3 regions of the Pseudomonas sp. GW821-FHT11G12 genome follow, and region 1 is predicted to be linked to each of the others. Evidence: predicted binding sites of a transcription regulator. Region 1 holds the regulator's gene; each other region holds the start of a gene.
The links. The regulator sigma-54, encoded in region 1, starts transcription at its own class of promoters, with help from an activator protein. The targets are predictions, from matches to a motif close to ANTGGCATNNANNTTGCTNT.

Region 1 (4,123 bases):
CGCGGTGGCGAACCTGGACGTTCTTCAGGGTTTTCTGCAGGGCCTGACCCAGGCGTTCGGTCAGGTAGACGGAACGGTGATGTCCGCCGGTGCAGCCAATGGCAATGGTGACGTAGGCGCGATTGCTTGCAGCGAAGCGCGGCAGCCATTTGAACAGATACGCATAGATGTCCTGGAACATCTCTTCGACTTCCGGCTGTGCCGCCAGGTATTCGGCCACCGGCTCATCGAGCCCCGATTGCGCGCGTAGTTCCGGTTTCCAGTACGGGTTGGGCAGGCAGCGTACATCGAACACCAGATCCGCATCCACCGGCATGCCGCGTTTGAAACCGAACGACTCCACCAGAAACGCCGTGCCCGGCTCCGGCTGGTTCAGCAGCCGCAGCTTGATGGTGTCGCGCAACTGGTACAGGTTCAGATTGGTGGTGTTGACCTTCAGGTCGGCCAGATCGGCGATCGGGCCCAGCAGGGCCGTTTCATCGTTGATGGCTTCGGCCAGCGAACGATTGGCGCTGCTCAGCGGGTGGCGACGACGGGTTTCCGAAAAGCGCTTGAGCAGGGTTTCTTCATCGGCGTCCAGATACAGGACGTCGCACTGGATGTGCCGGCTGCGGACTTCTTCAAGCAATTCCGGAAAGCGCGAGAGATGACTGGGCAGATTGCGCGCATCGATCGATACCGCGACCAGTGGCTGAGACAGTTCCGTATGAATCAGTGCGCGCTCCGCCAGTTCCGGGAGCAGGCCGGCAGGCAAATTGTCGATGCAGTAGTAGCCGTTGTCTTCGAGGACATCCAGAGCGGTACTTTTGCCCGAGCCGGAGCGGCCACTGACGATGATCAAGCGCATGTTTAGTGCCCGTTTTGCTCGTCCAGGACAACCTGATACAAGGCTTCGTTGGTGGTGGCGCGACGCAATTTTTCGCGTACGTCCTTGCGGTCGAGCATGCTGGCGATCTGGCGCAGCAGTTCCAGGTGCGCATCGGTGGCGGCTTCCGGGACCAGCAGCACGAACAGCAGGTCGACCGGTGCACCATCGATGGCGTCGAAATCGATGGGCGCTTCAAGGTGCATCAAGGCGCTGATGGGGGATTCGCAACCCTTGAGGCGGCAATGGGGAATGGCGATGCCGTTGCCAAAACCGGTCGAGCCGAGTTTTTCACGGGCAATCAGTGCCTCGAAGACATCTTGCATCTCCAGATCCGGTACTTCCCGGGCGATCAGGTTGGCAATTTGTTCGAGGGCTTTCTTTTTGCTGCCGCCCGGCACGTTCACGAGGGAACGGCCGGGGGTCAGGATGCTTTCAAGTCGGATCATGGGGGTGGGGGTTATCGACCGGTAGCGCCCTGAAGCAGGCTCTGGGTCTTTTCCTTATGCTTTTTGAGTTGTTTATCAAGCTTGTCGGTCAGCGCGTCGATCGCTGCGTACATATCGGTATGTTCCGCGTTTGCGACGACCTCGTTACCGGGAATATGCAGCGTGGCTTCGATTTTCTGCTTCAGCTTCTCGACGCACATCGTGACTTGCACGTTGGTGATCTTGTCGAAATGCCCCTCAAGCCTCTTGAGCTTTTGCTCAACGTACTCACGGAGAGGTTGGGTAACTTCCAGTTGGTGTCCACTGATGTTGACTTGCATACAGCTTCTCCTTCGTTGCCAGTGCATAAAGCGGCAGGCCGAAGAGCCTGCCACTGGAACGCTGTAACGTGGCTTACATCAACCGCTTGCGTTCGCTCGAAGGCGCGATCCCGAGGGATTCGCGGTACTTGGCGACGGTGCGGCGAGCCACCTGAATGCCTTGTGCCTCCAGTAAACCAGCGATCTTGCTGTCACTCAACGGCTTTTTCTGATTTTCCGCGGCAACCAGTTTCTTGATGATCGCGCGGATCGCCGTGGACGAGCATTCGCCGCCTTCGGAGGTGCTGACGTGGCTGGAGAAAAAGTATTTCAGTTCATAAATGCCCCGGGGGGTATGCATGAATTTTTGCGTGGTCACCCGGGAAATCGTCGACTCGTGCATGCCCACCGCTTCGGCGATGTCATGCAGCACGAGAGGCTTCATGGCTTCGTCGCCGTATTCAAGAAAGCCGCGCTGATGCTCGACGATCTGGGTGGCCACTTTCATCAGGGTTTCGTTGCGGCTCTGCAGGCTCTTGATGAACCAGCGGGCTTCCTGCAACTGATTGCGCATGAAGGTGTTGTCGGCGCTGGTGTCGGCGCGGCGCACGAAACCGGCGTACTGGGCGTTGACCCGCAGGCGCGGCACCGATTCCTGGTTCAGTTCGACCAGCCAGCGCTCGTTGTCCTTGCGCACGATGACGTCAGGCACCACGTACTCGGCTTCGGTGGACTCGATCTGCGAACCGGGGCGCGGGTTGAGGCTCTGCACCAGTTCGATGACCTGGCGCAGTTCATCTTCCTTGAGCTTCATGCGGCGCATCAGCTGGCTGTAGTCGCGGCTGCCGAGCAGGTCGATGTAATCGGTGACCAGACGCTTGGCTTCCGCCAGCCAAGGAGTCTTGGCCGACAGCTGGCGCAATTGCAGCAGCAGGCATTCGCCCAGGTTGCGTGCGCCGATGCCGGCAGGTTCGAATTGCTGGATGCGGTGCAGGACGGCTTCGATCTCGTCCAGCTCGATGTCGAGCTCCGGATCGAAGGCGTCGAGAATTTCTTCGAGGGTTTCGTCGAGGTAGCCCTGATTGTTGATGCAGTCGATCAGGGTGACGGCGATCAGGCGATCGGTGTCGGACATCGGCGCCAGGTTCAGTTGCCACAGCAGGTGGCTTTGCAGGCTCTCGCCGGCGGAGGTACGGGTGGTGAAGTCCCACTCGTCGTCATCGCTGCTCGGCAGGCTGCTGGCGCTGGTCTGGTAGACGTCTTCCCAGGCGGTGTCGACGGGGAGTTCGTTGGGGATTCGCTCGTTCCATTCGCCATCCTCTAGATTGTCGACCGTCGGTGCGGTCTCCTGATAGGAGGGTTCCTGGATCTCGGTGTTGGGCTTCTGTTCGGCGTTGTCGGCCATGGGATCGGAGTTGTCGAAGTCGTCGCCGTCTTCCTGGCGTTCGAGCATCGGATTGGATTCCAGAGCCTCCTGGATTTCCTGTTGCAGATCCAGGGTCGACAATTGGAGCAGGCGGATGGCCTGTTGCAGCTGCGGTGTCATCGTCAGCTGCTGGCCCATTCTCAAGACTAGCGATGGTTTCATGGCAGGGGCTTAACACCTTATTCGCCGGCGCTATGCGCCATCCACTACAGGGCGCCGAAGCGCCAAACTTAAGCAAATTATATGCCTGAAACTGTCGTGTTTGCCTAGAGCGCTGTAACAATAAAAGCGTATAAAAGTGCGCTTCAACGTTACAGCACCCGGACGGCTGGTCGAATGCTGTCGCGCTTACAGGCGGAACTCGTGACCCAGATACACTTCCTTCACCAGATCGTTGGCGAGGATGGTCGCGGAGTCGCCTTCGGCGATCAGTTGGCCGTCATTGACGATGTAGGCCGTTTCGCAGATATCCAGCGTCTCGCGGACGTTGTGGTCGGTGATCAGCACACCGATGCCCTTGGCCTTGAGGTGGTGAATGATCTGCTTGATGTCGCCCACGGAGATCGGGTCGACACCGGCGAACGGTTCGTCGAGCAGGATGAATTTCGGTGCGGTGGCCAGTGCGCGGGCGATTTCCACCCGGCGACGCTCACCACCGGACAGGCTCATGCCGAGGTTGTCGCGGATGTGGCTGATGTGGAATTCCTGCAGCAGGCTTTCCAGCTCCTTGCGACGACCGGCCTTGTCGAGCTCCTGACGGGTCTCGAGGATGGCCATGATGTTGTCGGCCACCGACAGTTTGCGAAAGATCGACGCTTCCTGTGGCAGATAGCCGATACCGGCCTTGGCGCGACCGTGCATCGGCTGGTGGCTGACGTCCAGGTCGTCGATCAGCACGCGACCCTGATCGGCCTGCACCAGGCCGACGATCATGTAGAAGCAGGTGGTCTTGCCGGCGCCGTTGGGGCCGAGCAGGCCGACGATCTGACCGCTGTCGATCGACAGGCTGACATCGCGCACGACCTGGCGGCTTTTATAGGCCTTGGCCAGGTGCTGGGCTTTCAGAGTTGCCATTACTGGGATT
Region 2 (4,123 bases), on a different contig from region 1:
CACTTGCGAGTTGGCGTTCTTGCTGGCCTGAGTCTTCTCGTTCAGGGTGATGGTGATGATGTCACCGACCCGGAACGCCTTGCGGTCGCTGTACAGGTTCTGTTCGAAACCGGCCTGATAGATCGAGCCGTTGTTGGCGGCCGCCGGCAACGGCGTCCGCGGCAACACCGGGGCGTAGTAAGGGTCATTGGGCTTGGGCGTCGGAGCGACGCAGCCCGCGAGCGAGACCACCCCACCCAATGCCAGAACAGATACGAAGCGTTTCATGACCCTTACCTCACGGTGTTGCAGGCGGCCTCATGGCCGCCTCATAGACTTGATTACAGATTCTGCGTTACGAACGAGAGCATCTGGTCGGCGGTGGAGATCACCTTGGAGTTCATCTCGTAAGCGCGCTGAGTGGTGATCATGTTGACCATCTCTTCCACGGTGCTGACGTTGGAGGTTTCCAGGGTGTTCTGCAGGGTGGTGCCGAAACCGTTCAGGCCCGGAGTGCCGATTTGTGGCGCGCCGGAAGCGGCGGTTTCCAGGAACAGGTTGTTGCCCACGGCTTGCAGACCGGCCGGGTTGATGAAGTCGGCGGTTTGCAGGTTGCCGATCACTTGCGAGGCGGCGTTGCCGGCAACGGTGATCGACACGGTGCCGTCACGGCCAACGGTGAAGGTCTGGGCGTTGTTCGGGATGACAATCGCTGGCTCCAGAGCGAAACCGCTGGCGTTGACGATCTGGCCATTGGAGTCGAGGTGGAAAGTACCGTCACGGGTGTAGGACGTGGTGCCGTCCGGTTGCAGGATCTGGAAGAAACCACGGCCGTCGAGGGCCATGTCCAGCGGCTGCTCGGTGGTTTGCAGGCTACCGGCGGTGAAGTTCTTCTGGGTGCCGACGATGCGCACACCGGTACCCACTTGCAGACCCGACGGCAGTTCGCTGTCCTGGGTCGACTGGGCGCCAGGCTGACGCTTGATCTGATACAGCAGGTCCTGGAACTCGGCGCGGTCACGTTTGAAACCCGTGGTCGACACGTTCGCCAGGTTGTTGGAAATGGTGGTCAGGTTGGTGTCCTGGGCGGACAGACCGGTTTTGGCAACCCATAGAGCCGGAAGCATTCGATTCTCCTCGTGCGCCTGTTTTACGGCGCGACGTTCTGATAATTAGCTGATCTGCAAGACCCGAGCCATGGCCTGGTCGTCGTCTTTGGCGGTGTTCATCATCTTGACGTGCAACTCGAACTGCTTGGCCAGGGCCAGCACCGACGTCATTTCTTCCACGGCATTGACGTTGCTCGACTCCAGGAAACCCGACACCAGTTTGACGTTGGCATCGGCCGGCGCAGGCTGGCCGTCCTTGGTGTAGATCGAACCGTCCAGGCCCTTGTTCATGTTCTTGATGTCCGGATTGACCAGTTTGATCCGGTCGACTTCGGCCATGACGCGCGGGCCTTCGCCCATCGCACGAATACTGATGGTGCCGTCTTCACCGACTTCCACCTGCTGCTGCGGCGGCACGGCAATCGGCCCGCCATTGCCCATGACCGGCATGCCGTTGCCGGCACGCAGCACGCCCAGGGCGTCGATATTGAGGCTGCCGGTGCGCACGTAGCTTTCACCGCCGTTGGGGTTCTGCACGGCAATGAAACCGTTGCCGGTCACGGCGACGTCGAGGTCGCGACCGGTCTCCACCAGGGAGCCTGCGGTGAAGTCGGTGGCGGGCCGTTCGCTCATGGCAAACGCACGCGCCGGAAAGCTGTCACCGAACACCGGCATCGAACGCGCCTGCTCCAGGTCGCGCTGAAAACCATTGGTGGAGATGTTCGCCAGGTTGTTGGCATGAGCCTTTTGCGCCAGTGCGTTCTGGCTGGCGCCGGTCATTGCCACATAAAGGTACTTGTCCACACTCTTTCCTCTGCATGCCGGACGTTTGCCGCCCACCGCTGTACTGCTGAGCCACAAGCAATTTGCAGACCAACTTTTTTCTGGCGGTCGAGGACCCGATAAACAAAGGACTTGAGGGATTCAGCAGGGTTTGGGGAAATGTATCGAAGTCGAAAAACCGGCGGTGTCATGCCGCTTGGCGGCAATGGTGAGGCGCGATCACCCCGTGCCTTGCGCAGGAGTGATCGCGCAGGGATCAAGACTCGGTCTTGCCCACCTCATACTCACGCAGCTTGTTGGCAATCGTGGTGTGCGAGACGCCCAGCCGCTTGCCCAGCTGCCGACTGCTCGGATGTTCGGAATACAGTCGCTCAAGCACCGCTTTCTCGAAGCGCCCGACAATCTCGTCGAGCCCGCCCTCCAGCGAGAAATCGCCAAGCGGCTGACGCACGCCATAGTCCGGCAGACGAATATGCTCGGCCTTGACCGTCCCGCCATCACACAGCGAAACCGCCTGGAACAGCACGTTCTCCAGTTGTCGCACGTTGCCCGGCCAGTGGTAATGACTGAGCCGATCCATCGCCGCCGGCGCCAACTTCGGCAACGGGCAACCGATCTGCCGACTGGCCTGATCGAGGAAGTGCTCCACCAACGGCGTCAAACCGTCGAGGCATTCGCGCAGTGGCGGGATGTGCAACGAAAGCACGTTTAAGCGATGGTACAAATCCTGGCGAAACTCGCCACGAGCGCACAACTCGGACAGGTCGACCTGGGTGGCGCAGATCACCCGTACATCCAGGTAAACCTCTTCATCACTGCCCACACGACGGAAGCAACCGTCCTGCAGGAAGCGCAGCAATTTCACCTGTAAGCGTGGGCTCATTTCGCCGACACCATCGAGGAACAGCGTGCCGCCCGCCGTCAGCTCCAGCAGCCCGAGCTTGCCTTCAGCCCGCGCCCCTTCGAAGGCACCGGGGCCGTAGCCGAACAACTCGGTCTCGGCCATCGATTCCGGCAGCCCCGCGCAGTTGAGCGCCATCAATGGCGACTGGCCGCGCGGGCTCGCCAGGTGACAAGCCCGAGCCAGCAACTCTTTACCGGTGCCGGTTTCGCCTTCAATTAGAAGAGGCGCATCGAGCGGTGCCATGCGCCGGGCTTCACGCACCACCGCCGCCATCACTTTCGAGCTTTGAAAGATGCTGTCGAAACCACGCAACTCCTGCTTGCGCACGTTGTAGATGCGCTCGCCGACCCGATCCGCCCGGTGCAGCGTCAATACCGCACCGGCCATGGCCTCGCTGTCATCGTGCTCCGATTGCAATGGAGCGATGTCGGCCAGAAAGATATCGCCCTTGACCTTGACCCGCATGCCGTTGATTCGCGATTTGTTGGCGCGCACCAGTTCGGGCAAGTCGAAATCCTCGGCGTAACGCGACAGTGGAATCCCCGGCACTTCGTCGACCCGCACGCCGAGCAACTGCGCCGCCGCACGGTTGGCGGCAACGATCGAGCCGCCCATGTCGATCGACAGCACCGGAAACTCCAGCGCACCGAGCAACGCATTCAGTTCCATGTGTCGGCGTTCGCTGGGCATCAGCCCTACCCGCTTGACGCCGAACACCCCGGCGATGGCTTCGAATTTGGGCCGCAACGCCTGGAACTGCAAATTGATCAGGTTCGGGCAATGCAGATAGATCGCATTGCCGTGCTCACCGCCGACCTCGCCGCGGGCGACGTTGATCCCGTACTCCACCAGCAGATTGAGGATGTCGCGCAGGATGCCGATGCGGTTCTGGCAGTGGACTTTGATACGCATATAAAGGCCCGAAACAGGTAGAGGGGCGGATTTTTCTCTGCCGCCCGCAAGATAGTCGTCAAGATTATGTGACAGACACCGGCCATTTCAAACCCGCCAATCACCGTAATCACGACTTATCGCAAAAAGCGTAACGATAATTTTACGATTTAAAGAGACTTTTCCTACTCGGTCGGTCATCAACCTGCTGCAACACGGCACGCTCTGGGGTATTTCTCAGTCCATAGCAGGACATAACAAGAACGAATTCCCCTCGCAGGAGAGCAGTATGAAGCAGACGCAATACGTGGCCCGCGAGCCCGATGCGCAAGGTTTTATCGACTACCCCGCCGAAGAACACGCGGTGTGGAACACGCTGATCACCCGCCAGTTGAAAGTGATCGAGGGTCGGGCGTGCCAGGAATACCTGGACGGTATCGAAAAACTCGGTCTGCCC
Region 3 (4,123 bases), on a different contig from region 1:
CGGAAAAATGTCGTTTGAATGTTCATAAGAGTTAAAAAGCAAGCGCCGTGCCGTTTAGCAATGAATGTGCGTCGCAACAACACTTGGCGTTGGTGTAGGAGTCTGGGCATGGCTGGTGTAATGGATTCGGTGAACCAGCGCACGCAACTGGTGGGGCAGAATCGCCTGGAGCTGTTGTTGTTCCGTCTCGACGGCCAGCAACTCTACGGGATCAACGTGTTCAAGGTTCGGGAAGTGCTGCAGTGCCCGCAACTGACGCTGATGCCCAAGTCCAGTCCTGTCGTGTGCGGGGTGGCGAATATCCGGGGGGCGACCATTCCGATCCTTGATCTGGCAATGGCAACCGGCTCCGGGGCGTTGAAAGACAAGAACAGTCCGTTCGTGATCATCACGGAATACAACACCAAGACCCAGGGTTTCCTGGTGCGCTCGGTGGAACGTATCGTCAACATGAACTGGGAAGAGATCCATCCGCCACCCAAGGGGACCGGTCGTGATCATTACCTGACCGCTGTGACTCGGGTGGACAATCAGTTAGTCGAAATCATCGACGTCGAGAAGGTGCTGGCGGAAGTCGCACCGACACCGGAAGCGATTTCGGTCGGCGTGGTGGATGTCGAGACCCAGAGCAAGGCGCTGTCTCTGCGGGTGCTGACGGTCGATGACTCGTCGGTGGCGCGCAAGCAGGTGACGCGTTGCCTGCAGACGGTTGGCGTTGAAGTGGTGGCGCTGAACGACGGCAAGCAGGCGCTGGATTACCTGCGCAAGCTGGTCGATGAGGGCAAGAAGCCGGAAGAAGAGTTCCTGATGATGATCTCCGACATCGAAATGCCGGAGATGGACGGGTACACCCTGACGGCCGAAATCCGCAGCGACCCTCGCATGCAAAAGCTTCATATCATCCTGCATACTTCGTTGTCGGGTGTGTTCAACCAGGCGATGGTCAAGAAGGTCGGTGCCGATGACTTCCTGGCCAAATTCCGTCCTGATGACCTGGCATCCCGGGTAGTCGACCGGATCAAAGCAGCAGATATCAGCTAGGGACTTTTCGTCCCTGGCGATCAACACGATTTAAGAGGCGGCATCATTTGTCTACGGGTAATTTGGATTTCGAACAGTTCCGGGTCTTCCTGGAAAAAGCCTGTGGCATTTTGCTCGGTGAAAACAAGCAGTACCTGGTCTCGAGCCGTCTCAACAAACTGATGGAGCAGCAAGGCATCAAGTCCCTGGGTGAGCTGGTACAGCGCATCCAGACCCAGCCGCGCAGCGGTTTGCGCGAGCAGGTGGTCGATGCCATGACGACCAACGAAACCCTGTGGTTTCGCGACACCTATCCGTTTGAAGTCTTGAAGAACAAGGTGCTGCCCGAAGCGATCAAGGCCGCTCCCAACCAGCGTCTGCGGATCTGGTCGGCGGCGTGCTCGTCGGGTCAGGAACCCTATTCGCTGTCGATGTCGATCGACGAGTTCGAACGGACCAACATCGGTCAGTTGAAAATGGGCGTACAGATCGTTGCCACGGATCTGTCCGGCAGCATGCTGACCAACTGCAAGACCGGCGAGTACGACAGCCTGGCGATCGGTCGCGGTTTGTCCGCCGATCGTCTGCAGCGCTACTTCGACCCGAAAGGGCCGGGACGCTGGGTGATCAAGGCGCCGATCAAGAACCGGGTGGAATTCCGCTCGTTCAACTTGCTCGACAGCTACGCAAGCCTTGGCAAGTTCGACATCGTGTTCTGCCGCAACGTGCTGATCTACTTCTCCGCCGAGGTGAAGAAAGACATCCTGTTGCGTATTCACAGCACGCTGAAGCCGGGCGGTTATCTGTTCCTCGGCGCTTCCGAAGCGCTGAACGGTTTGCCGGACCATTACCAGATGGTCCAGTGCAGCCCGGGGATCATTTACCAGGCGAAGTGATTGGCACCGGCAACACAAAAAACGGGAGTCCTCAGGGGCTCCCGTTTTTTTATGCCTGGCCGTTTTTGCAGTGACGGCAAGCGGCAGAAAAGCGGCATCCGGCGGAAACCCGTTGCCGCTTTTCTGGCATTGCCGCATTGCCGATCACCTGCAAAGCCCCGGAATCCGGGGCTTTTTAAAACTGGCACGACGCTTGCTATAACCCAGTTACGAAAAACCCGGTCACCTGAAGGTTCCCGACATGAGCATCAGCTTCGATAAAGCGCTCGGAATTCACGAAAAAGCCCTGGGCTTCCGCGCCCAGCGTGCCGAAGTCCTGGCCAACAACATCGCCAACGCCGACACCCCGAACTACAAGGCTCGGGATCTGGAGTTCTCCAAAGTGCTCGAGGCACAGAGCCAGAAGAACGCCAACGGCACTATCGCCCTGAACATGACCAACAGCCGTCACATCGAAGCTGAAGGTCTGGGCAATGGCGACGAGTCGCTGATGTATCGCACGCCGATGCAGCCGTCGATCGACCAGAACACCGTTGATGCCCAGCTGGAACAGTCGAACTACGCGGAAAACGCCGTCGGCTTCCAGGCCAGCTTCACGCTGCTCAACAGCAAATTCAAAGGGCTGGTGTCAGCCCTGCGCGGAGAGTAATCCATGTCCCTGTCCAGCGTTTTCAACATTGCCGGCAGCGGCATGAGCGCACAGACCACGCGTTTGAACACCGTGGCTTCGAACATCGCCAACGCCGAAACCGTCTCGTCGAGCATCGACCAGACCTATCGCGCCCGTCACCCGGTGTTCGCCACCATGTTCCAGGGCGGCCAGAGCGGCGGCAGCAACTCGCTGTTCCAGAACCAGGACGCGGCCGGCCAGGGCGTGCAGGTCATGGGCGTGGTCGAAGACCAGAGCAACCTCGAAGCGCGCTACGAGCCGAACCATCCGGCCGCCGACGCCAAGGGCTACGTCTACTACCCGAACGTCAACGTGGTGGAAGAAATGGCTGACATGATTTCCGCGAGCCGTTCGTTCCAGACCAACGCCGAAATGATGAACACGGCCAAAACCATGATGCAGAAGGTACTGACCCTCGGTCAGTAATAAGGGGCGACTGCCATGAGTGTTTCCGATACCACCAGCAGCCTGAGCATGAAGGACATCCTGGCGAACTCGTCGAAAAAGACCAGTTCGACAACCGATGGCATTGCTTCGGCCACTAACAGTTCCACCGGCGGCCAGGCCCTGGGCAAGGACGCGTTCCTGCAATTGCTGGTAACCCAGCTGAAAAACCAGAACCCGCTCGACCCGCAGGACAACAGCGCATTCGTTGCCCAGTTGGCGCAGTTCAGCAGCCTCGAGGGTATTACTACCCTCAACAGCACCGTGAGTTCGCTGGCCGGCAATTACAACTCGTCGCAAGCCCTGCAGGCTTCTTCGCTGGTCGGTCGCAACGTGATCGTGCAGACCAACTCGGTCCAGCTCGACGATCCGAGCAAAGGCATGACCGGTTCGGTCACCGTTCCGTCGTCGATTGCCGGCGGCACCGTCAGCATCACCGACAGCAGCGGCACGATTGTTCGCACCCTCGATCTGGGCAGTCGCGCCGCAGGCGCCGCGAGCTTCACCTGGGACGGCAAGGACAAGGACGGCAACCTGGTCAAGACCGGTACCTATACCGTCAAGGCCAACGCATCGATCAACGGCACCGCGACCGATATGGCGACCTACCTGCCGGCCACCGTCACCAGCGTGACGATCAGCCAGACCGGCGGCGAGCTGATGCTCAACCTGTCCGGCAAGGGCACCGTTGCCCTGTCCAAAGTACAAACCATTGGTATATAGAGCCGACTAACCGGCACAAAGGAGTGGAATATGTCTTTCAATATCGGCCTTAGCGGTCTCTATGCAGCCAACAAGCAACTGGACGTGACCGGCAACAACATCGCCAACGTCGCGACCGCCGGTTTCAAATCGTCTCGCGCAGAATTCGAAGACGTCTACTCGGCGACTCGCCTGGGTAGCGGCAGCAAGGTCATCGGCAACGGCGTGCGCCTGGCCAACGTTTCCCAGCAGTTCACCCAGGGTGACATCAACAACACCGGTAACGTGCTGGACATGGGCATCAACGGCTCCGGTTTCTTCACCATGAGCAACAACGGCTCGATTTCCTATACCCGTGCCGGTACGTTCAAGGTCGACGACAAGGGTTTCA

Region 2: the regulator sigma-54 is predicted to act here: its motif matches at 1,947-1,966, upstream of AC1RR7_RS27615 (flagellar basal body rod protein FlgF).
Region 3: the regulator sigma-54 is predicted to act here: its motif matches at 2,097-2,116, upstream of flgB (flagellar basal body rod protein FlgB).

Annotation. Positions count from the first base shown of each region.
Region 1 covers NZ_JBXARH010000006.1:223,209-227,331, forward strand. The annotation lists gene rapZ (RNase adapter RapZ) at 1-847, opposite strand, end outside; gene ptsN (PTS IIA-like nitrogen regulatory protein PtsN) at 850-1,314, opposite strand; gene hpf (ribosome hibernation-promoting factor, HPF/YfiA family) at 1,326-1,634, opposite strand; gene AC1RR7_RS19490 (RNA polymerase factor sigma-54) at 1,708-3,201, opposite strand; gene lptB (LPS export ABC transporter ATP-binding protein) at 3,388-4,113, opposite strand; gene lptA (lipopolysaccharide transport periplasmic protein LptA) at 4,113-4,123, opposite strand, start outside.
Region 2 covers NZ_JBXARH010000012.1:44,684-48,806, reverse strand. The annotation lists gene flgH (flagellar basal body L-ring protein FlgH) at 1-267, opposite strand, end outside; gene flgG (flagellar basal-body rod protein FlgG) at 321-1,106, opposite strand; gene AC1RR7_RS27615 (flagellar basal body rod protein FlgF) at 1,152-1,892, opposite strand; gene AC1RR7_RS27610 (sigma-54-dependent transcriptional regulator) at 2,128-3,687, opposite strand; gene phhA (phenylalanine 4-monooxygenase) at 3,911-4,123, shown strand, end outside.
Region 3 covers NZ_JBXARH010000005.1:410,417-414,539, forward strand. The annotation lists gene flgA (flagellar basal body P-ring formation chaperone FlgA) at 1-26, opposite strand, end outside; gene AC1RR7_RS18215 (chemotaxis protein CheV) at 109-1,041, shown strand; gene cheR (protein-glutamate O-methyltransferase CheR) at 1,089-1,916, shown strand; gene flgB (flagellar basal body rod protein FlgB) at 2,158-2,565, shown strand; gene flgC (flagellar basal body rod protein FlgC) at 2,569-3,012, shown strand; gene flgD (flagellar hook assembly protein FlgD) at 3,028-3,753, shown strand; gene flgE (flagellar hook protein FlgE) at 3,784-4,123, shown strand, end outside.